2 regions of the Paenibacillus sp. VT-400 genome follow, and region 2 is predicted to be linked to the other one. Evidence: riboswitches for the same ligand, from Rfam matches in the RefSeq annotation. Region 2 holds a riboswitch; the other holds the start of a gene.
What was found. A riboswitch is a leader RNA that binds a small molecule or an ion and turns the genes downstream of it on or off. The one in region 2 is predicted to bind glycine.

Region 1: linked by a shared signal. The riboswitch ahead of sdaAB (L-serine ammonia-lyase, iron-sulfur-dependent subunit beta) and the one ahead of gcvT (glycine cleavage system aminomethyltransferase GcvT) in region 2 are both predicted to bind glycine.

The regions. Positions count from the first base shown of each region.
Region 1 covers NZ_LELF01000038.1:187,980-199,514, reverse strand. Annotated here, with positions in the region: gene pstB (phosphate ABC transporter ATP-binding protein PstB) at 1-260, shown strand, start outside; gene EL84_RS00980 (phosphotransferase enzyme family protein) at 443-1,474, shown strand; gene EL84_RS00975 (response regulator transcription factor) at 1,667-2,377, shown strand; gene EL84_RS00970 (sensor histidine kinase) at 2,374-3,864, shown strand; gene EL84_RS00965 (LolA family protein) at 3,866-4,960, shown strand; gene EL84_RS31945 (hypothetical protein) at 5,169-6,140, shown strand; glycine riboswitch at 6,275-6,399, shown strand; gene sdaAB (L-serine ammonia-lyase, iron-sulfur-dependent subunit beta) at 6,680-7,369, shown strand; gene sdaAA (L-serine ammonia-lyase, iron-sulfur-dependent, subunit alpha) at 7,359-8,336, shown strand; gene EL84_RS00945 (alpha-glycosidase) at 8,520-10,280, opposite strand; gene EL84_RS00940 (response regulator transcription factor) at 10,508-11,191, shown strand; gene EL84_RS00935 (sensor histidine kinase) at 11,236-11,535, shown strand, end outside.
Region 2 covers NZ_LELF01000067.1:4,341,761-4,353,295, reverse strand. Annotated here, with positions in the region: gene ptsG (glucose-specific PTS transporter subunit IIBC) at 1-412, shown strand, start outside; gene EL84_RS29575 (HPr family phosphocarrier protein) at 490-765, shown strand; gene ptsP (phosphoenolpyruvate--protein phosphotransferase) at 758-2,470, shown strand; gene gcvPB (aminomethyl-transferring glycine dehydrogenase subunit GcvPB) at 2,708-4,147, opposite strand; gene gcvPA (aminomethyl-transferring glycine dehydrogenase subunit GcvPA) at 4,288-5,643, opposite strand; gene gcvT (glycine cleavage system aminomethyltransferase GcvT) at 5,640-6,776, opposite strand; glycine riboswitch at 7,096-7,218, opposite strand; gene gcvH (glycine cleavage system protein GcvH) at 7,563-7,955, shown strand; gene EL84_RS29545 (PTS mannitol transporter subunit IICB) at 8,375-9,829, shown strand; gene EL84_RS29540 (BglG family transcription antiterminator) at 9,868-11,535, shown strand, end outside.

The sequences.
Region 1 (11,535 bases), on a different contig from region 2:
CACAGATTCTGCTGCTCGATGAGCCGGCATCTGCACTTGACCCGGTATCTACGGGTAAAGTTGAAGAGTTGATTACCGAGCTCAAGAAGGAGCTGCGGATTGTTATTGTTACCCATAACATGCAGCAGGCGGCACGCATCTCGGATTATACAGCTTATTTCTATCTGGGAAGCATGATTGAGCACGGGGATACAGAGCATATTTTCACGAACCCGGACAATCGTCTGACGCAAGAATACATTATGGGTCGTTTCGGTTAATTGGATCATGGAGTGTAACATAGAGTAATAGACAAAGAGATTAAGAAATAATAGAGACAAAAGAAAGCACAATGCCTGGACGGTTGTTCGGGGATTGTGCTTTTTTAATTTATAATTTTAGTGGGATTTTCTGTATGCGGGATAAACATTATGCTACGATATTTAGTGTGGAGAACGTTTACATGACTTCGAAGGAGATGTTGATAATCACTACGGATCAGATGTCTTACGACCATATGGCAGCTCAGATTATACAGAACTACACTATTGAGAAACCTGTCGTTTCATATATTCGTCATAATGAGAATCTGACATATCATGTCGTTGATGAAGCAAGCGGGCAGAAGTATCTGCTACGTATCCATCAAGCCGCATATGCAAGTATGACCGGCATTCAGCATACGCTTCCTGCGCTGGAGGCAGAGATGAACCTGCTTCATGAGTTAAAGGCAACGACAGCATTGCGCGTGCAGCATCCGGTACGGAATGTATCGGGTGAATGGGTCACGGTATGGACAAGTGAGGCAGGTAAAGAAATCTGCTGTACAGTACTGGAGTGGATTGAGGGAAGGGACATCCAGCAGGGAGAACGCCTGACAACAGAGCAGATCTATGATCTGGGGGCACAGCTGCAGATGCTTCATCAATATGGGCGTGAGCAGAATCAGACAGATCGAACAAAGGTGCGGCCGGCATATGGCAATAGCCATGAGAACTTGGTCATGCTCGGGCAGCTAGATGAAGGCGTCCGACTGGGGATTTTTACAACGGAAGACTTCGATCTGCTTCGTGAGACGTTTGAGAACATTAATGAGCAGTTAGAAACATACCCGCAGCACGCAGGGACATGGGGGATCATTCATGGGGATATTACTCGCAACAATCTGCTGATAACGGAGCAGGGGATTTCCATGATTGATTTTTGTCTACACGGTTATGGATATTATCTTTTTGATGCCGGAGGGGCAGCACTTATGTTCAATCGGGAGGAACGTGACATATTCTTATCCGGTTATACCCAACAGATCGCACCACTGACGGATCGTGATATCCGGTTAATGGAAGGGTTTATGTTGATCTTTACACTGGGTTATTATGCCTTTCAGATGGCGAATGAGTCGAGGCACGAATGGATGAAAGATCGCATGCCGAAGCTATGCAGCAAGTATTGTAGACCCTATGTACAGAACGAGAGCATCTTCTATGAGTTATGAGGTGTTTCCTTTTTTAGGAGCTATAACTTAGGATTAAGATTGTGAATATTACCTGGGCGTCCTGAACAATCGGGGTGCTCTTTTTGCATGCATTAGATAGCGATCGTAATGGACATTTATGAAGAAAGTATAAACTCTGAGGAGAGTCAACTTTTCTTAGCTACAATATAGTCATGGGAGGATGAAGCAGCGATGAGAGACAGCGAGAATATATTGCTGGTGGAGGATGATCCGGAGATTGCCCGTATTTTGAGAGACCATCTACGTCATGAGGGTTATGGTGTAACTTGGGCATCAAGCGGTTTGGAGAGCTGGGAAGACTTTAGGGAGGGAACCTATCAATTAGTCTTGTTGGATCTGATGCTACCGGAAATGGATGGGTTCACGGTATGCAAAAACATTAGACTGATCAGCGATGTTCCGCTGCTCATGATGAGTGCTCGAATCGAGGAAGAGAGCAAAGTCAGGGGGCTTGGGCTGGGAGCTGACGATTATATTACGAAGCCCTTCAGTCTAACGGAACTTACAGCTCGCATTAAATCTCATCTGAATAGGTACCGCAGATATCAGGGCGTAGAGCCGGATTCGACAGATAGACAGTATAACGATGGGTTATCGATTGATTATTTGAATCAGCGCGCACAGGTTCATGGAGAACATGTGGCACTAACCAACAAGGAATGGGCTTTGCTCATACTACTTGCTTCTCATCCTGGCCGGGTGTTTACCAAGGCGGAACTGTATGAACATGTCTGGAGTCAGCCAGAGGCGGGGAACTCGAGTACAGTCACAGTTCATGTGAAGAGCCTTCGGGCCAAGCTTGGTGACGAGCCCCATCATCCACGCTGGATTCAGACGGTGTGGGGCAGTGGTTACCGGTTCGTGGGGGAGCCTGAGGAATGAAGTTGAAGTACTGGTTAATGCTTGCCTTCCTCATTGTAATGCTGCTGCCTGTCGCTGCTGGGTGGGCGCTGTACTCCCTGTATAACTATTACAATGATCAGCGTGCCGTAACGGAATATGTGGAGTTGTCCGGACAATTGGCTCCTATTGAACTGGCTTTATCTGACCCGGAACTGTACCAGCTGCACTCGCCTGATGCTTTCGCTGCACTCTCTGAATTGGAGAATGGCCGGGTGAACTTTGCTCTGTATTTACCAACAGGGATTCGGGTGTACACATCAGAGGGGAGTACATGGTCTGCTGGAGCTTACACCGTTGGGGGGGCGGAGCTGTATCGTAATTTGTACAACTTACAGATTCGTCATCGTACATTTTCGTTGAAGAAACCCGTATGGGAAAAGGGTGAGTTGGTCGGCATTTACGAAATCGTCATGCTACGTGGAGATTGGCTGGAAGGCATATCCTTGCGGACTACCTGGGTCATGGGTCTCGCTGCTACTTTCTTTATTCTGTTATACGGAACAGTGCTGTGGTTGCTATCCCGAAAGCTCTTTCGGCCGATGAAATATCTCATAGAACGAATGGATGCTTTTGCACGGGGAGAGGCTGCTACGGATGTGGTACCTGTTCGTCATGATGAAATGGGCATCTTGCTCCAACAGTTTGATGCAATGCAAGACAAGATCAGACATACTCAGGCCGATGTGGAGAGGGAGCAAAAAGAAAAAGAGCTCATGATCGCCTCGTTATCCCATGATCTGAAAACACCGTTGATGTCCATTAGTGCCTATACGGAAGTACTTAACGGTGATCGTCAACTGAAACGCCTTGAAAGGCAGGAATATCAGGATGTGCTGCTCGGAAATGTGGAGCGGATGAAACAGATGATTAGTGAACTTGAGATGTATACGGCGTTGGGTTCCAGTGAATCGGAGATGGCCATGGTTAAGGTGGAAGGTGAAGAGTTTTTTGATATGCTGCTTGGGAGCTATGAGGGACTTGCCGAGCGTGGTCAGATTGACGTGAAGATGGATGTCCGCACAGATCAACTGTACCGAGTTCATCCCGAACAACTGATGCGCCTGACAGATAATCTGATAAATAATGCACTACGCCACACAAGGACGAACGGTGTAATGGGACTAGGGGTTATTGCTTCAGATTGGGAGCTTCCTGAATGGATTATTCCTCCGCTTGGAGCTGAATTGGATAACTACAGGGCGGGAGCAACATTGATCATAGTACAAAACGAAGGTCCTGCTATTCCTGAGGAACAGCTCATTCGTATCTTCGAACCCTATGTTCAACACCAGAATCAGGAGGAGAAGACATATGCAGGTGGTTCGGGATTGGGATTGAGTATAGCCAAACGGGTTGCAATAAAGCACGGAGGGGATATGCGCATGTGGTCATACGAAGGATATGGAACGCTGGCAGCATGCCGATTGCCTGAACATGGAGAATGTAAACGCAGAGAGGGTGGATAAGATGATGAAAAAAGGATGGATGATGCTGGGTACTGCTGTGTTGGCAGGCGCCCTGCTTGGAGGTTGCGCGGAGAAGGATATGCTGGCTATGTCAGGAGATGAGATGATTGAGAAGGTTGTCTCAGCAGAAACAGAACCCGCCTCGTATTATGCGGAAGGTGTGATGAAGATATGGGCGGATGACAAGCTGACTAACACGATGCAAATTAAGGAATGGGTAGATGGTGAAACCGGACGAAAGCGCACGGAAACATCAGAGAATGGCAATGTCAGTTACGCAGTTAATGATGGAAAGAAGATCATCATATATGAAAAAGAAACAGGGGCAGCATATTCCATGGATGCATCATCCGTGTCACAACAACCTAATCAAACCCAGAAGCAAATATTGCTCGATCAACTAGAGCGGTTACGTACTACGCATGATGTGAATATGATGGGACAGGAGAAACTTCATGGACAGGACGTCATTCATATTGAATTGACACCAAAAGAAGAAGGCGCATTCTCCATATCTTCAGAGTATTGGGTAGATCCCAAAACGTGGATGATTGTCAAAGTAAACAGCGCATATGGGGATGGAAAATCAGAAATGGTCTATGATCCGATTCAGTATGACCCTGAATTCACAAAGGATACTTTCGTAATTGACATCCCTAAGGAGGTCGATGTGAAGGACTTGAACGATATGATGCAGAATTCCGAAGTGACCCTAGAGGAAGCGGAAAAAGCGTTGGAACAGCCGTTCCTACAGGACATGAGTGGAGAATTCGAACTATCACGGATCGAAATGTCTACATCGCGCGGTGAGCTGAGCAGAGATGAAGTAACCTTGTATTATGTAAGTAACGACAAGGTAGAAGTCAGCCTGACTGTATTCAAGATGCCGGAAGAAAATGTGGACGATACACTAATACCGGATGAAGCCGAGATTAAGGTTCGTAACACCGAGGGTTCATATATGAAGAGCATTCGGAACATATCATGGAGTGAGAATGGCTTGCGGTACTCCATCATGGGTGAAAACGAAGGATGGACAAAGGCAAAGCTGCAAGCTTGGGCGGAAGAACTGACCCTTCCCAATCCGTCTAGATGAGCTAAAGAATAATAATAAGGTTGCCGCAGAAACGAAGCGGCAGCTTTTTTTGTATATTCTCCTTTTGGTGTGGTGGATATCTATTCGATCTCCTTTCAGTCCATTCCAAAAAGGCAAGAGGGCAACTTCACGTTTACAGTTCAATATGCATATTCATAGAAGACAATCTTGATTTGGTGATGCAGGCAGGAGAAGGGGGCATCGCAGGATGGCTGTTTTATCAACAGGGCCAATAGAAAATAATATAGTGGTGGGAAGCGGCGAGCGTCCTACACAGAGAATTACAGTGAAATTAGACAATTGGAGTCTCACTAGTTTCTCTACCGTTCTGGTTCAAGGCTATTATTTGAATGGTGTTCGCACACTATACGTTGAGGAATTGTTTAATGTTTTGCCTAACCAGGTTATAACAAATGACTATTATGCAGATTTGGATGCATTTGAGTTTATATTTATCACAGGTGATGATACGGAGGATGAAGTTCAGATTTCCGTATGGGGGAAAAACGAGAACGGTCAACTGGTAACGGCACATCGTTTGGTGTCTGAGGAATTGTTAGGAGCGGACCCCGGTCTAGTCGGGGTAACGGGTGCGACCGGAGTTACTGGAGATACGGGAGTGACAGGCGTAACGGGGACGACCGGAGTTACTGGGGCTACAGGTGCAACAGGCGTAACAGGGGCGACTGGAGATACTGGTGTTACAGGTGCAACCGGATTGACGGGAGCAACAGGAGTCACTGGGGCTACAGGTGCGATCGGATCAACAGCAGCTTCTGCTCCTGCGGATTCTTCCTTGTTTGCTGATAGCCAGACCACGGCGTTGGGTCTTTCATTAGTAGCTGAAACGACGATTCAGACACTTAATGTACCTGTAGTGGCAGGTCAACGCGTGAAAATCGATAATAGTACACAAATAGCAATAGTTGTAGGGGCTAACTGGAGTATTGCGTATAACATTAATCTGAGACGTAATGGAGTTTTAATTAATCAATTGCAGCTCTCACGAAGCGGTAATGCTTCGGGAACGTTGAGGTTTCTTTCCTCCAACACTTACGTGGATACATCCCCGGCTACAACGACTAATGCATACACGATAAGTATCCAATTTACGACAACTAGCAACGTCACGAGTGCCTCAGCGGAAGTGAGAAATATTAATGCTATTCGTTTCAGTTAAAATAGACATCGAACTTATGATAATTACACGTTACTTTTGTTGACATATATGATATTGTACATTACTCTATGGGTATACTTGATCAAAAATTTAGAAATATACCAATTCGAATTGAATTAAAATAATACAGCGGATGATAACGAGCGGGAGAGACCTGGATTAGCCGAGCACAATGGCTAGTGCTCAGGCACCGAAGGAGCAAGCTGCTGCGCACCCGGCGCAGTGGTTAATCTCTCAGGTAAATGTACCATCGTTGGACGCAACTCTGGAGAGTGCGTGAACTGCGCCACCCAAGGGGTATATGATCAGTCAGCCCGGTGAACTTGTCTATAATCGCAGGCAATGCACCCTTGTCGTGAGACACTGCTGATCGTGAAACTCTCAGGTATCGAGGACAGAGAGAGGGCCTAAGGCCTTCTTCTGTCCTTTTTTGATGTCATCATATCCAAAAAAAAGGGACATTGTAGATGAAACTCCTGGATCGAAATGACGAATACATTTTACAAATATGAATCATGATTAATAATGGAGGGTTACAAGTGCGATTTAAAGATGTTTTCTCAATTATTGGTCCGTCGATGACGGGGCCTTCAAGTTCACATACAGCTGGAGCGGCAAGGTTAGGGAGAATTGCTCGACAGTGGCTAGGATGTACGCCAGATCGTGCCCGGCTGACGCTGTACGGTTCATTTGCAGATACGTATCAGGGGCACGGAACAGATCTGGCACTGATCGGTGGTCTGCTGGATTATGTCACAGACGATCCGCGTATCCCGGATGCAGAGCAATACGCAGAGGAAGCGGGGATGGAGGTTGAGTTTTATACAAGTGGCCTGCCTGCTCCTCATCCAAATACGGTCAAAATTGAGTTGTGGCATGGAGAACGTGCCTGCTCCTTAATCGGTGCATCCATTGGTGGTGGAAGCGTATCGGTGCATTCGATGAATGATTTTCGTGTTCAGATTAGTGGTGAGTTTCCAACACTCGTTCTGCGACATGCAGACAAAGCAGGGGTGCTTGCGTCGGTAACGTCCACGATCAGTTCATCCGGGGTTAACATCGGGTATATGCAGGTGGACCGGAAAGCCCGTGATGGCGAAGCACTTACCGCGATGGAAATGGATGGTGTGCCTAATCCTGATATGCTCAAGCGTCTAAAAGAGCTGGACCATGTGCTGGACATTCGTGTTATCGATTTGAAGAGAGGAGTTGATTCGGATGCGGTTTAAACATTTACACGAACTGAATACGATCTGTACAGCAGAATCCAAAACCATTGCTCAGCTGATGATCGAGGAGCAGGTTCAGGAGACCAATACACCGGAAGCGGATGTTGTGAAGCAGATGTCTGAATATTATCAGGTGATGAAGGAAGCGGTACGCAAAGGGTTAACGGAAGATACGACATCACGCAGTGGATTAACAGGTGGAGACGGCAAAAAAATGGCCGAGTACATTCGCAAGGGTGAGACTTGTTCAGGAGATGCTTCCGCACTTGCCATGGCGTATGCCCTGTGTGTATCTGAAGTGAATGCCTCCATGGGCCGGATCGTGGCAACACCAACAGCCGGTTCCTGCGGCATTATCCCGGGGGTGTTTATTAGCTCACAGGAGCGATTTGGCTGGACGGACGAACATTTGGTGAACGGATTGTTCTGTGCGGGAGCGATTGGTTATGTAATCGCCAACAATTCATTTATCTCCGGCGCCGAGGGTGGGTGTCAGGCGGAAGTGGGTTCCGCTATTGGCATGGCTGCGGGTGCCATGGTTGAACTGCGTGGAGGTACACCGGAACAGGTCGTTCATGCCGTTGGTTTGGCGTTAAAAAATACACTGGGCCTTATCTGCGATCCGGTCGCAGGCCTTGTTGAAATCCCGTGCATCGTCCGTAATGGACTGGGTTCAGTTACGGCGCTGGCTGCGGCTGATATGGCCCTGGCCGGAGTGCGTAGTGCCATTCCGTCAGACGAAGTCATCGATGTCATGCTGGAAGTAGGCAGTGCAATGCCGAGCCGCCATCGGGAGACAGCCCAAGGTGGACTGGCCCAGACACCAACCGGCCGAAAAATGATGCAGAAGCTGGCTAAACCAAAGGCCAAGCGTGCCGAGCCTGAGCCTGAGTCGAAGCCAGCGGATTCTGACACAACTACAAGTGGGGCGGACAATGCTCAAGTGGACAAGGATACTCGGGTTTAAGCTGAACCGGGACCACCGATATATAAATCAGTGACATTATGATGTATAACGGCGAATACAAAAATACAAAAACAAGCGTCCGCGAACCCGAATCCGGGTTATGCAGGACGCTTGTTTTATGCTGCCAGATGAAGCGAAGATAGGCTACCTAGATGTGGCTCAGATATATGTGTATTTATAACTCTAGTCCTGGCTCACAGCCGTACTCAGTACGGCATATCCATACGCAGGCAGTTCAATGGCAAGTACTCTATCTTCCTTGGCGGTACGATGGTTTCCGCCGAATAACTCGGTCCATTCCTCGTCACCGGCCTCCAGCTCGACAATAGCTGTCTCTTCTGATCGGTTGAACAGAACCAAAATGCGTTCCTCCTCATTTTGCCGCTCAAATACCAGTTGGCTGCCATCATGACGAGCCTGCAGGAAACGAACGGTGCCTTCTGCACGCAGGGCAGGATGAGCATGACGCAGGGAGATCAGTTTCTGATAAAAGTCGAACAGCTCTCGGTCCTGCTTCGCTTCATCCCATTCCATGCATTTACGGCAGCCCGGATCATGTTCGCCGTCCATGCCAATCTCGTCTCCGTAATAGATACACGGAGCACCCATGTAACTGAACTGGAATAACGCAGCTAGCTTCATCTTGCGCTGGTCGCCTTCACACAGCGTGAGCAGCCGCGGGGTATCGTGGCTGTCCAGCAAGTTAAACGCCACTTCGCTGGCCTGAAGCGGGTAACGGGACAACTGTCGCCCGATGGAGTTCGCGAATTGTTCGGCGTGCATTGTATTTTTCACAAAGAAAGCATTCACGGCATCGGTAAACGGATAGTTCATGGACGCATCGAACTGGTCGCCTTGCAACCAGGAGGAAGACTCGTTCCATACTTCGCCCAGAATGTAGGCATCCGGATTAGCGGCTTTGACTACACGGCGGAAATCACGCCAGAATGCATCGTCCACTTCGTCTGCCACATCCAGCCGCCATCCGTCCGCACCCACTTCCTTGATCCAGTACTCGGCAACCTCCAGCAGATAGGCCTTAACTTCAGCATTCTCCGTATTCAGCTTTGGCATGTGCGCTTCGAATCCGAAGGTCTCATACGTTGGAATGCCGTCCTTCACGTCCAGCGGGTATTCGTGTACATGGAACCAGTCTTTGTATTTGGATTGTTCTCCGTTCTTCTGCACATCCACAAACGGCGCAAATGTCTTCCCGGAATGGTTGAACACAGCATCCAGAAGTACGCGAATTCCGCGTGCATGGTACAGCTCGACCAGTCTTTTCACGGTATCTGCGTCACCAAAGTGCCGGTCCACCCGCAGGTAGTCTTCGGTATCGTATTTGTGATTGGTAGTGGCTTCGAAGATGGGTGTGAAGTAGATCGCATTAATGCCAAGATCGCTGATGTAATCCAGATGGTCGATCACGCCCTGAAGGTCACCGCCGAAGAAATTGAAAGGTGTCGGCTCACCACCCCACGGCTCTACCTTTTCCGGACTAATATCCGGGTTGCCGTTGGCGAATCGTTCAGGGAAAATCTGATAGAACACCGCATCCTTAACCCATGCGGGGGGTGTGAATACAGCTCCGGCATGAATATAAGGGAACTGGAACATACGGCCCGGGTCGTCCGGTTCTTCTTCCTGGAAGTCCGTCTCGGTCATCCAGATCTGTTCGTCTCCGTTTTTGAGCAGAAAAGAGTATTTCAGTCGGTGATAGGGAGGTTTCACTTCACCCTCGTAATAATCGAACATGGAGTCAGAGGTAAACTTGGTTAAGGGAACTAGCGCTTTGGTTGCATTCCACGCATATTTATCCCCGGTCAGGGCATGTACCTCTGTCAGATCATTCTTTTTGGTACGCAGGCGCAGATGGATTGTATCTTGGTCATAGGCATAGGCCCAGTTTCGTTTCGGTTGATGATAGATGGCTTCCAGCAGCATAATGAATTTCCTCCCGTCAGGTGTAGCACTGATATGTACTTGGTAGACTTGATTAATATGACATTCCCCACGTTAATGGATAAGCTATAATTAGCATGTGTGGTAACGTAAAGGCTTCAACATTTGCTCAACAAGACATGAATCCATATGATATAGACAGCTTTTATCATGATGATGCTCAGATATATCATTAACCCATTGGGGGCAGAAAGGAAACGAATATTCGGATGAAAACCAAACTGTTATATATTGAAGATGATACGGAAATTGCGACTTGGGTCAGAGCCGATCTGGAGGAGCGCGGTTATGAGGTGGTATGGCTCGGCAGTGGTGAAGGTGCAGCGGAGGCTGCTGTCGGTTGTTCACTCATTATTCTGGATGTCATGCTGCCTGGGCTGGATGGATTTACGGTGGGCCAGCGACTGAAAAAAGAACATCCCGCCGTGCCCATTGTCATGCTCTCGGCCAGAACGTCCATTGACGATAAGTTGCACGGTCTTGATTTTGCCGATGACTATGTGACCAAACCATTTCACCCCGATGAACTGGCTGCCCGGATTGAAGTACAACTGCGTAAGGCAGGAACAGCGGTATCCACGGATACAGCCCTGAAGCTGGATCATCTCTCCATCTATGAGAAGGACAATCGGATCATCAATGAGGAGACGGGGGATGAGATTATTTTATCGGGAAAACAGTTCCACATCTTCGCCTACCTGCTACGACATATGGGCATGATTCGAACCAAAGAGCAGATCTATGAAGCCGTTTGGAACGAGCCCTATCTGGATGGAGATAAGACTTTGATGGTACATATTCGACATCTACGCGAAAAGCTGGAGCTTGATCCGGCCAATCCTGCAATTATTCAGACAGTCCGTGGTGTGGGATATCGTGTGAAGAAGCCATGATCCGGTGGTTCAGGGAACGGAAGATCATGAAGGGAGATCAAAGCATGGAGCAAAAGCAATCCGGGCGGCGCAAGCTTCGCTTTGGGCGGTCCTTGATGTCCAGATACATCCTCCTGATCTTGGCGGCTGTATTATTTGTGCCCGTTGTACTTCCGATTATATCCGTTATATATATTGTCGTAGTGAATAACACGGACACGAATATGAACCGTGCCGCGCCTTACGGTGATGTTACCCGTATCAGTGACCTCTGGTCACATGAAGCGAAGAACCTGGATGGTGCTTCGGATAATGAGATTAAGGCCCGGTTGGAGCTATTACATGGCTCGTATCCCAAATCTTCC
Region 2 (11,535 bases):
CATTACAAACGTACCTGATCCGGTCTTTGCTGAGAAAATGACAGGTGATGGATTCGCAATTTTGCCACATGATGGTACGATAACTTCTCCTGTGTATGGTAAAGTGTTTAATGTATTTCCAAGCAAACATGCCGTGGGCATCATGTCCGATGGTGGTAAGGAAGTGCTTGTTCATATAGGTGTTAATACGGTGAAGCTGAAAGGTCAAGGCTTTAACGTACTGGTACAGGAAGGTGATCTGGTATCGGCAGGTCAGCCGATTATGGAAGTGGATCTGGAGTATGTCAAAGCAAATGCTCCTTCGATCATTTCACCAGTTATTTTCACTAACCTGCCAGAGGGCTCCACAGTAACTCTGAAGAAGAGTGGAGTGCTGAAAGTTGGCGAACAGCCAATCATTGAGATAAAATAAGAAGTGTTACGACGATGGCAAGCAAGTGTAAATATATGCAATGCCTAAACCAAACTACTGAAAGTGAGATGATTGTAATGCAACAAACATTCAGAATTACAGATGAAGATGGTATCCACGCACGTCCGGCGACAGCCCTGGTTAATACAGCAAACAAATTCAAAGGTGCAGAATCCTTTGCAGAAGCTAACGGTAAAAAAGTAACTTTGAAATCCATCCTGGGTGTTCTTTCCCTCGGATTGGAACAAGGCGACACTATCAGCATCATCGTTGAAGGCGAAGGCGAAGCTGAAGCTCTTCAAGCTTTGACTGACGTTATGGTTAACGAAGGGTTGGGCGAAATTAATGCTTAATGTCTCCGGGATCGCGGCTTCGGCGGGTATTGCTATCGCCAAGGCGTTTATCTTGGAGCATCCTGACTACTCTGTAGAAAAACGCCAAATTAACGACGTTGACGCAGAGATCGCGAAACTCGACTCAGCTCTGGGTAAATCCCAGGCTGAGCTTGAGGCGATCAAAGAGCGTACTTTACAAGAGCTTGGCGAGAAAAAAGCAGAGATTTTTGCTTCGCATTTGCTCATTCTGAATGACCCGGAACTAATTGATCCGGTTAAAGCTAGAATTGCGGATGACATGATCAATGCAGAATTTGCTTTGAACGAAACGGCATCGCAATTTATCTCCATGTTTGAGAACATGAAGAGTGCTTACCTGCAGGAACGTGCTGCAGATATGCGTGACGTTACCAAACGTGTGCTAAATCACTTGCTTGGTATCGACTTCATGAGTCCGGCTGAGATCAATGAAGAAGTGATTGTGCTTGCGGAGGATCTAACACCTTCCGACACGGCTCAATTGAACCGCCAATTTGTTAAAGGTTTTGCAACCAACATTGGTGGACGTACTTCTCACTCGGCAATTATGGCTCGCTCTCTTGAGATTCCGGCTGTTGTTGGAACCAAGGACATCTTGGCTCAAGCGAAACAAGGCGATATGATTATTGTTGACGGTCTGGATGGTCACGTACTGGTTAACCCTACTGATGAAGTTATTGCTGAATACCGTGCCAAACAGGAACAGTATGATGCACAACGTGCAGAGTGGAGAAAACTTCGTGATGAGCCAACGGTAACGGTGGACAACGTTCATGTTGAACTTGCAGCTAACATTGGTACACCAAATGACGTAACGGGTGTTCTGGAAAACGGCGGCGAGGCTGTAGGCCTGTACCGTACCGAGTTCTTGTACATGGGCAGAGACAAGCTTCCTTCCGAAGACATTCAGTATAATGCTTACAAAGCGGTACTGGAAAAAATGGAAGGCAAACCTGTCGTTGTTCGTACACTCGACATCGGTGGAGACAAAGAGCTTCCATACCTGGATCTGCCAAAAGAAATGAATCCATTCCTCGGCTTCCGCGCAGTTCGTCTGTGTTTGGACCGTCTGGATATCTTCCGTACACAATTGCGTGCATTGCTGCGTGCAAGCGTACATGGAAACCTGCGTGTCATGTTCCCAATGATCGCAACACTCGGTGAATTCCGTGAAGCAAAAGCTGTCTTGCTCGAAGAGAAAGAGAAGCTGGTTGCTGAAGGTATTGCTGTTTCTGACAGCATTCAACTCGGAATCATGGTCGAAATTCCTTCGACTGCAGTTCTGGCGGATCAATTTGCCAAAGAAGTGGATTTCTTCAGTATCGGAACGAACGATCTGATTCAATACACGATGGCTGCTGACCGCATGAACGAACGAGTGGCTTATCTGTACCAGCCTTACAACCCAGCCATTTTGCGTTTGGTTAAAATGGTTATCGATGCAGCGCATCGTGAAGGCAAATGGGTTGGCATGTGTGGTGAGATGGCAGGAGACGAAACGGCAATTCCATTGCTGCTTGGTCTTGGATTGGATGAGTTCAGCATGAGCGCAACCTCCATTCTGCCAGCTCGTAGTCAGATTACCAAGCTGTCCCGTGCGGATATGCAGGAACTGGCTGCTAAAGCTCTGGATATGCAAACGGCTGAACAAGTCGTTGAATTGGTTCAAAGCATTCAAGCGTAATTTTGCCGGGGTTTCCTCCGGATTTGAGGTTTTTCTTTTTCCGATAATGAGCTGCATTGATGCAGCGATTTTGCCGGTATCCGCTGTTACAGCGGGTACTGGCTTTTTTTGTTGCTCGAACGTATAGGAATTAGAAGGGGAGTACGAGGAGAAAGGTCCTGTAATGTCTAGCCAAAAAAATGCTCTTACTGGTGTAGTTAACATCAGCAAGAGCATGATTAGTAATACACTTAGTGCTTAACTGCAAGCACAATTCAGTACAGGTTTGCGAGCGGCGGTGGTTTCATCCAGACGAGTGACCGGTGTTCCGTAAGGTGCGTTGAGTACCAATTCTGGTGTCTCTTCCGCTTCTTTGGCAATCCGTATCATCGTATCAATGAATCCATCCAACGTTTCTTTACTTTCGGTTTCTGTGGGCTCGATCATGATGCATTCCTCCACGTTGAGCGGGAAGTACACCGTAGGTGGGTGATATCCAAAATCAAGCAATCGCTTGGCAACATCAAGTGTGCGCACACCGTATTGCTTCAAACCCCGACCAGACATGACGAATTCATGTTTGCATACACCCGGATACGGAATCTCGTAGTAAGGTGCAAGACGGGCCATCATATAGTTGGCATTCAGTACCGCACATTCAGAGACGCGGCGTAACCCTTCCGGTCCATAGGTGCGAATGTAGGCATAGGCACGTACCAGAATACCGAAGTTGCCGTAGTAGGCTTTCACCCGGCCAATGGATTGATCGCCTTCACGATCGAATGCATACATACCATCATCATTCTTGATCACCATTGGTTTAGGCAGGAATGGAATCAGGCGATTCTTCACACCAACTGGTCCGGCACCTGGTCCACCACCGCCATGAGGCGTACTCATCGTTTTGTGCAAGTTCAGATGCACCACGTCAAAGCCCATATCACCTGGACGGGTAATGCCCATAATGGCATTGGAGTTGGCTCCGTCGTAATACAACAAGCCACCAGCCTGGTGTACGATGGATGCAATCTCCTGAATGTCTTTCTCAAACAGACCAAGTGTATTCGGGTTTGTCAGCATCAATGCTGCCGTATCCGAACCGACTGCTGCACGGAGTGCGTCCAGATCGACCAGTCCGTCTGCGCGGGATGGAATCGTCACAGTTTCAAATCCTGCAACGGTTGCACTTGCCGGGTTGGTACCATGCGAAGAATCGGGCACGATGACTTTGGTACGTTGTTCGCCACGACCTTCGTGGTAGGCACGAATCATCATAAGTCCAGTCCATTCTCCATGGGCACCAGCTGCTGGTTGCAAGGTCACAGCGTCCATACCTGTCAGACCTGCAAGGTCGTTTTGCAACGTATATAACAGTTCTAGTGCACCTTGAATGCTGGATTCATGCTGGTACGGATGGATTTTGGCAAAACCGTTATAACGGGCAACATCCTCATTAATCTTTGGATTGTATTTCATCGTACAAGAGCCAAGTGGATAGAATCCGTTATCTACGCCGAAGTTGCGGCGGGACAACGCAGTATAGTGTCGAATAACATCTACCTCGAACACTTCCGGCAGTGCCGCTGCTTCCGAACGGAGCATTTCCCGGGGAATCAACGTATCGGTAGCTTGACGAGGAACGTCACATTCTGGCAAGGAATAAGCGACACGCCCCGGGCTACTGAGTTCAAAAATCAATGATTGTTCCGGAGCAGGAGATAAGGTCTGTGCACTAAATGTTGTATCCGTCTCAGGTTGAACCGAAGTGGAGACAGAGGTACCTGTTTCCGATTGTCCTTGTACCGATGTTGTCGTTGTCGTCGTCGTCGTTTCCTGAGTCACAGCGATCCCTCCAATGCTCGTGCGAATTCGTCAATTTCTTCCTTACTACGCCGTTCGGTAACAGCAATCAGCATATGTCCGGCAAGCTCCGGATAATCACGTCCGAGTTCGTAACCACCAATAAAGCCGGCATCCAGCAGTTTCAGTTGAAGTGTATCCACATCGGTTCCTTCAGGAAGCTTAATCACAAATTCATTAAATGTTGGTGCATTAAAAGTAAGGCTAACTCCAGGAATCGCAGTTAATGTATTGAGGGTGTAATGACTCTTTTGCAAATTCAGATCCGCGACATCGATCATGCCCTGTTTACCCATGATGGACATATACACAGATGCGCTGAGTGCAAGCAAAGCTTGGTTGGAACAGATGTTGGATGTCGCCTTTTCGCGGCGGATGTGCTGTTCACGTGCTTGCAGTGTGAGTACAAAACCACGCTTGCCGTTTCGATCCGTGGTCTGGCCTACGATTCGGCCAGGAATTCGGCGCATATGAGGCTGGGATACAGCGAAATATCCGCATGTTGGGCCGCCGAGTGAAGCGGCGATGCCGAGGGGCTGCGCATCGCCAACAACGATGTCGGCACCCAGCTTGCCTGGGGCTTCCAGCAGACCCAGCGATAGCGGGTTGGTACTTACAACGAGCAGGCCCTTGTGCGCATGCACGAGGTCGGCAGCCTGCTTCACATTTTCCACAGCACCAAAGAAGTTCGGACTCTGGATCATGACAGCAGCGGTATCGTCCGATATGGCGGCTTGCAGGGCATCCCAATCAGTGACGCCATCCTTATAACCAATCTCAACAATCTCCAGACTTAATCCGTGCGCATATGCCTGTAATACCTGACGGGCTTCCGGATGAACGGTACGGGATACGATGAGCTGTTTGCGACGTGTTGCTGCTGCGGCCAAATTACCCGCTTCCGCAAAGGCCGTTGCACCGTCATACATGCTGGCATTGGCTACAGCCATACCGGTTAATTCACAGATGTAGGACTGAAACTCGAAAATGGCCTGTAGTTCACCTTGGCTGATCTCAGGCTGATAAGGTGTGTAGGCAGTGTAGAACTCGGAACGGGAAATGACATGATTGATGACGGAAGGAACATGATGATCGTATATGCCTGCGCCGAGGAAACTGGCGTGTGTTTCGAAATTGGCGTTGGCGCCGGCTTGTTTGGACATATGACGTGTCAGCGCATATTCATCAAGTTTGGAGGATACGGGCAGCTCGCCCTGATAACGAATCTCCTGCGGAATGTCCTGAAACAGATCTTCCAGCGTATCCACACCGATGGTTGCGAGCATGGCGCTCTGATCTTGCTCAGTCATGGGAATGTAACGGTGCTTGCTCATGCTTGATCAGCTCCTTGAGTAGGTGTCTTCGACGTACGTGTCCGTTTATGAAAAGGGGTCTTCACGACCTCCGCTTTCAGTTTCTTGCCGCGGATCTCAATCTCAAGCGGGGTTCCCAGCGCAGCGTATTTGCTGTCGATGAGGGCAAGCCCCAGATTACGCTTCAATGTAGGTGATTGCGTGCCTGTTGTCACTTCACCAATCTGTACGCCTTCGGCGTAAATCGGATAGTGCGGGCGAGGAATACCGCGCTCCAACACTTCGATGCCGACCAGTTTGCGGGCGGGCCCGTCATTTTTTTGCTGTAACAAGGCTTCGTGTCCGATAAAAGGTCCGGCATTCAGCTTCACAAACATACCTACGCCAGCTTCGAGCGGAGAGATGGTTGCCGACAATTCCTGTCCATACAGAGGGAGCTTTGCTTCAAAGCGCAGTGTATCCCGAGCACCGAGGCCTGTCGGTACAAGTCCGTGACCTTCACCGGCTTGCATTAACCCATTCCAGACCACAGCGGCCTGATCTGCAGGAACATATAGCTCAAAGCCATCTTCACCGGTATAACCGGTACGGGACAACAGTAATTTTACTCCACATACTTCAGCATCCTGCACAAAACGAAACGGTTCAATCGAGCTTACATCCGTATCTGTAACTTTCCCGATAATGTCTACAGCCAGTGGACCTTGCAAGGCGAGTAGCGCCGTCTGCTCCGAATCGTTGGTCATGCTTACGCCGGGGATCAAGTGCTCTTGCAGCCACGCCCAATCCTTGTCGATGTTGGAGGCGTTAACCACAAGCATATAATGCTGATCTTCCAGCTTATACACGAGCAGATCATCCACCACACCGCCATCTGGATAACACATCAGGGTGTACTGGGCTTGACCGGGAACCAGCGTGGTCACATCATTAGTCATCATTTGCTGCAAAAAAACTTCAGCCTGCTCACCCTGTACAGTGAATTCGCCCATATGGGATACATCAAACAGTCCAGCACGCTCGCGTACTGCTTCATGTTCTTTCTGGATTCCGCTAAATTGTACGGGAAGCTCCCAGCCTCCAAAATCAATGCACCGTACGCCTTCATATTGCTGATATAGTGGGAAGAGTGGTGTTCTAAGCAAATCAGACATCAAATCACCTCGTCATGGGCCGTCAGACGGCCGGATATACAATCGTGGATCAATGAACCAGGGTATTTTTAAATTTTCAGCTAGATATTTTCATCACATAAGTATGGTAAGGCAGCTATGGCAGCGCCATTCTACATCCTGTTTTTCGTTTTTTGGGAAAAAGGAAAAGGACAGGCCAAAGAATCGGCATGCCAAGTAGCACGCTGTATTCTAAGGCTCTGTCCCTTGTACCTGAGAGTTACCCCGCTACGTTGTGCAGCAGGTTTCCCCTTGGGTGATCATAACGCCGCACAGGGCGAATAGATGCTCTCCAGAGTTGCGTCCCGTAAAAGTCCTTTTGCCTGAGAGATTCACCCCCGCTTATCGGTGGTTTACTCCTTCGGCGTTACCTCATGTACATCCCGAATCGGGTGTCACGGGTAATCTCTCCCTTTACATTCATCCGCGGGTATAACATAGTCCAATAAACACATTTACTCCTCTCATTAAAACGTGAATCCACTACCGATGTCAAGAACGATATCATAGATAATGATTTAAAACCGAATATTTAATTTAGTTTTTATTTTATTGTTCGTGTATTTAAAAAGACTACGCTTACTATTCTAATATTCACCAGTATATGAAGAAAGAGTGTAATCCGGTTACAGGATTTAGAGGTGTTCAGCAAATAAATTGTGAGGTATCTTGACATTTGATTCAAAAATGTCATACGCTATGTTCTGGGAAAAAGGTTAAGGTCAAAGAACGCATGCACTCATTTAATGAAAAGCGAGGCGGATATCGATGAGCGAATTGAAAAGTGATTTCCTGTACAGTGAAGAGCACGAATGGGTGCAAACCGTAGGGGAGGATACTGTACGTATTGGCATTACCGAGTTCGCGCAGCATCAGCTGGGTGACATTGTGTTTGTGGAATTGCCTGACCTTGAAACCAATGTAAAAGCAGAGGACAGCATTGGAACGATCGAATCGGTCAAAACGGTTTCGGACTTGTTCTCTCCCGTCACAGGTTCAATTATTGCAGTGAATGATTCGTTGCAGGACTCCCCTGAACTTGTGAACAGCTCTCCTTACGAGGAAGGCTGGATGATTGAGATCCGTGTTGAGGGAGATCTGACAGCAGCATTGTCTACATTGATGAATGCAGACGCGTATCGGAAACATACGGAAGAATAGTATCAACGAACTTGTACTTATTAACATATATTTTATAATTAAATGATATGAGCTTCATATTGTTTCGACCTGTGTGAGCCGGATGCTTGCACAGGTTTTTTGTGCTTTCCAAGAATGGTTTTGAATGTGGATTGAAGCAGATTGTGGATGTAAATCACCTGATTGGACCAAGCTATAGTTTAGAAAATGATTTTGGAAATGACAAAAGTCATAGGCAAGAAAATCCTTGTGTACCAATGGGTTCAGCCATTATGCATCAAGTAAAACGATTACATAACCTAATGTTGTCATCATTGTTCATGACGAAAGTACGCTTTCATTTCATTGAACAGGAGAGCATTCTCGCTTAGGATTACAGCAGGGGAGAAATGATACCCCTTTCATAAATCATAATCACTTGATCCAAGGAGGATAATACAATGAGTAATTTGGACCAATCGTCCAATTCCAAAGGTGGGCTACGGGTAGGTGTTCAGCGTTTTGGCCGATTCCTGAGTGGTATGGTCATGCCGAATATGGGAGCGTTCATCGCCTGGGGATTAATTACGGCTCTGTTCATTCCAACAGGCTGGTTCCCTAACGAGACGCTTGCGCAGCTAGTCGATCCGATGATCAAATATTTGCTGCCACTGTTAATTGGTTACACCGGGGGTACGATGGTGCATGGTCAGCGTGGTGGTGTCGTGGGTGCCATTATGACCATCGGGGTCATCGTGGGTAGTGATATTCCGATGTTCCTCGGTGCCATGATTGCCGGACCACTGGCAGCATGGATCATTAAAAAGTTTGATAAATCCATTGAAGGTAAAGTTAAAGCCGGATTTGAAATGCTTGTTAACAACTTCTCAGCCGGTATTATTGGCGGGATCTTGGGGATTTTTGCGCTACTGGGCATCGGGCCTGCTGTAGAAGCGATTAGCAAAGTATTATCTGCCGGTGTACAGGGCTTAATGAATCTTGGTTTGCTGCCGCTGGTCAACCTAATCATTGAACCAGGTAAAGTATTGTTCCTGAACAATGCAATCAACCACGGGATTCTTACACCAATTGCAACAGATCAAGCGAGAGAATTAGGAAAATCCGTATTATACATGCTTGAATCAAACCCGGGTCCGGGACTTGGTATCTTACTTGCTTACTGTTTCTTCGGACGCGGAATGGCCAAATCTTCTGCACCGGGTGCCGTAATCATTCATTTCTTCGGGGGAATTCATGAGATCTACTTCCCTTACATTCTGATGAGACCGATTCTGATTCTTGCTGCAATTGCGGGTGGCGTCGCAGGTACATTAACATTCATGCTCACCGGAGCAGGACTTGTTTCAGCACCATCACCGGGTAGTATTATCGCGTATTTCTTCTTAACACCAAAAGGTGGATACCTGCCGATGTTCGCAGGGGTGCTTGTAGCAGCCGTCGTTTCTTTCCTGGTTGCAGCAGTGTTGCTGAAAACGGGTAAACAAAAGGACGAAGATCTGGAGTCCGCATCCAGTCGGATGAAAGACATGAAGAGTCAAGGAACCGTGCCAAACGCTGGTATTACGGCTAATCAACGTGAAGCAGACAGAGCCGCAGATATGGCTTCTTCTACAGTCAAAACAGACGTGAAGAAAATTGTCTTCTCCTGTGATGCAGGCATGGGGTCAAGTGCCATGGGTGCTTCCATTCTACGCAAGAAGATGAAAGCAGAGGGGATTGACGTTACGGTGACCAATACGGCTATCAGTGATATCCCGCCGGATGCAGACGTGGTGATCACACAACAAGTATTGACCGATCGTGCCCGCTCCGTTGCACCGAATGCAGAACATATATCCATCGACAACTTCCTAAAAAGCCCGGAATACGATGCGCTCGTTGAACGTCTAAAGTAATTGCACGCATTTGTTTTCCCTGAGCCGGAGGCTGAGATATGAGTATTACCAAAAGACAACGTGAAATCGTGGAGTTCCTGCTAGAGCATCCACATGAAGTAACAGCCGGCGAAATCGCCGTTGAAGTAAAGGTCAGTACCCGAACGGTTCACCGGGAGCTGCAAATGATTGAACAATGGCTTGAACCTTTGGGTATGAAGCTGGAAAAAAAATCAGGAACCGGTATCCGAATCGATGCCAGTTCCGATGATCTGGCTGTATTGCGCCAGCAACTAGAGGGTAAAGAATATGTAGAGTTTACGCCAGAAGAGCGTAAGCTCTTCATGCTTTGCATCCTGCTGGATGAACCGGAGCCTGTAAAGTTACTCGCCTTGGCTTCGGATCTGAAAGTGACCGTATCCACCGTAACCACTGATCTGGACGATCTGGAGTCACGGATTCGTCAGGCGGGACTAAAGCTGGTTCGCAGACGTGGATATGGCGTCAAGATTAACGGAAGTGAGACGATTCATCGCACAGCCATAGCTGCACTTGCTCTCGAATTTTTGGATGAATCCGACCTGTTCGGAAGACAACCTGAACAAGGGGGCTCCATCGTAAACCAAAAATTGTTGGATATGATTGGACATGGTGATGTACTTACGGTCGAAAATGCGTTATGGCAACCAGATATCGAATGGCTGGAGAACATCCCGGAACGCCAATACATGAAGTTGCTGATTCAATTATCCGTAGCGGTTGTACGTATTCGTAAAGGCTTTGGCATTGGCCGTATACCTCCCCTGGAGAACAAGGGAGATGAAGTCGCAGAGCAGGATGAGATGAAGGTTCCACCTTATATGGCTTCCCGCTTGTGTGGTGTGTTATCGACCCAGCTGGGGCTGACATTCTCCCAAGATGAGCAAGCTTATTTTCACAGACTATTAGTTGAGACAGAGCAGCGGATTCATTCTTCGCGGCTGTTGCCAATAGATGATTTGATTTTACTGGACAGGGTACATTCACTGATTGATCAGATGCAGGCGAGAACACATTACGCCTTTCATGAGGATCGTTTGCTTCGTGAAGGTCTGCTTGGTCATATGCAACCTGTCATGGAGCGAATTGAAGGGCAACAGATGATTCGTAATCCGCTACTGCAGCAGATTCGCAAGGATTATGATTCCCTCTTCGAAGAGGTCAAACAATCCGTGCATCAAGCTTGGCCAGGCACAGAAGTTCCGGATGAAGAAATTGGTTTCTTGGTCATGCATTTTGGGGCTTCCATCGAGAGGTTACGTGCATTGAAACGGGAGATCAGGGCGATCATCGTGTGTACAAGCGGAATCGGCTCATCACGTATGCTCTCCAGCCGACTGTCCAAGGAGATTCCCGAGATTCGGATCATGGACAGCGTGTCCTGGTATGAAGCTGCCCGGATGCCTACAGATCAATATGATCTGGTGTTATCCACTGTTGATCTGCCGATGGATGAGCATCAGTATTACAAAGTGAGTCCACTGCTTACGGCAGAAGAGAGCGAGCGTCTGCGTCATTTTATCCGAACAACAACATTACAACGACAGCATAATAAACCCCGTGAAGCAGAGGTTCAGACGACAAGTCGTTACTCGGACCCGGATGGACTGGAAGCTATTTTAGTTGAAATCGTCCGAATTATTGGCAAGTTTCAGGTGTATCCGCTGGATAACCAAGATATCGGTTTC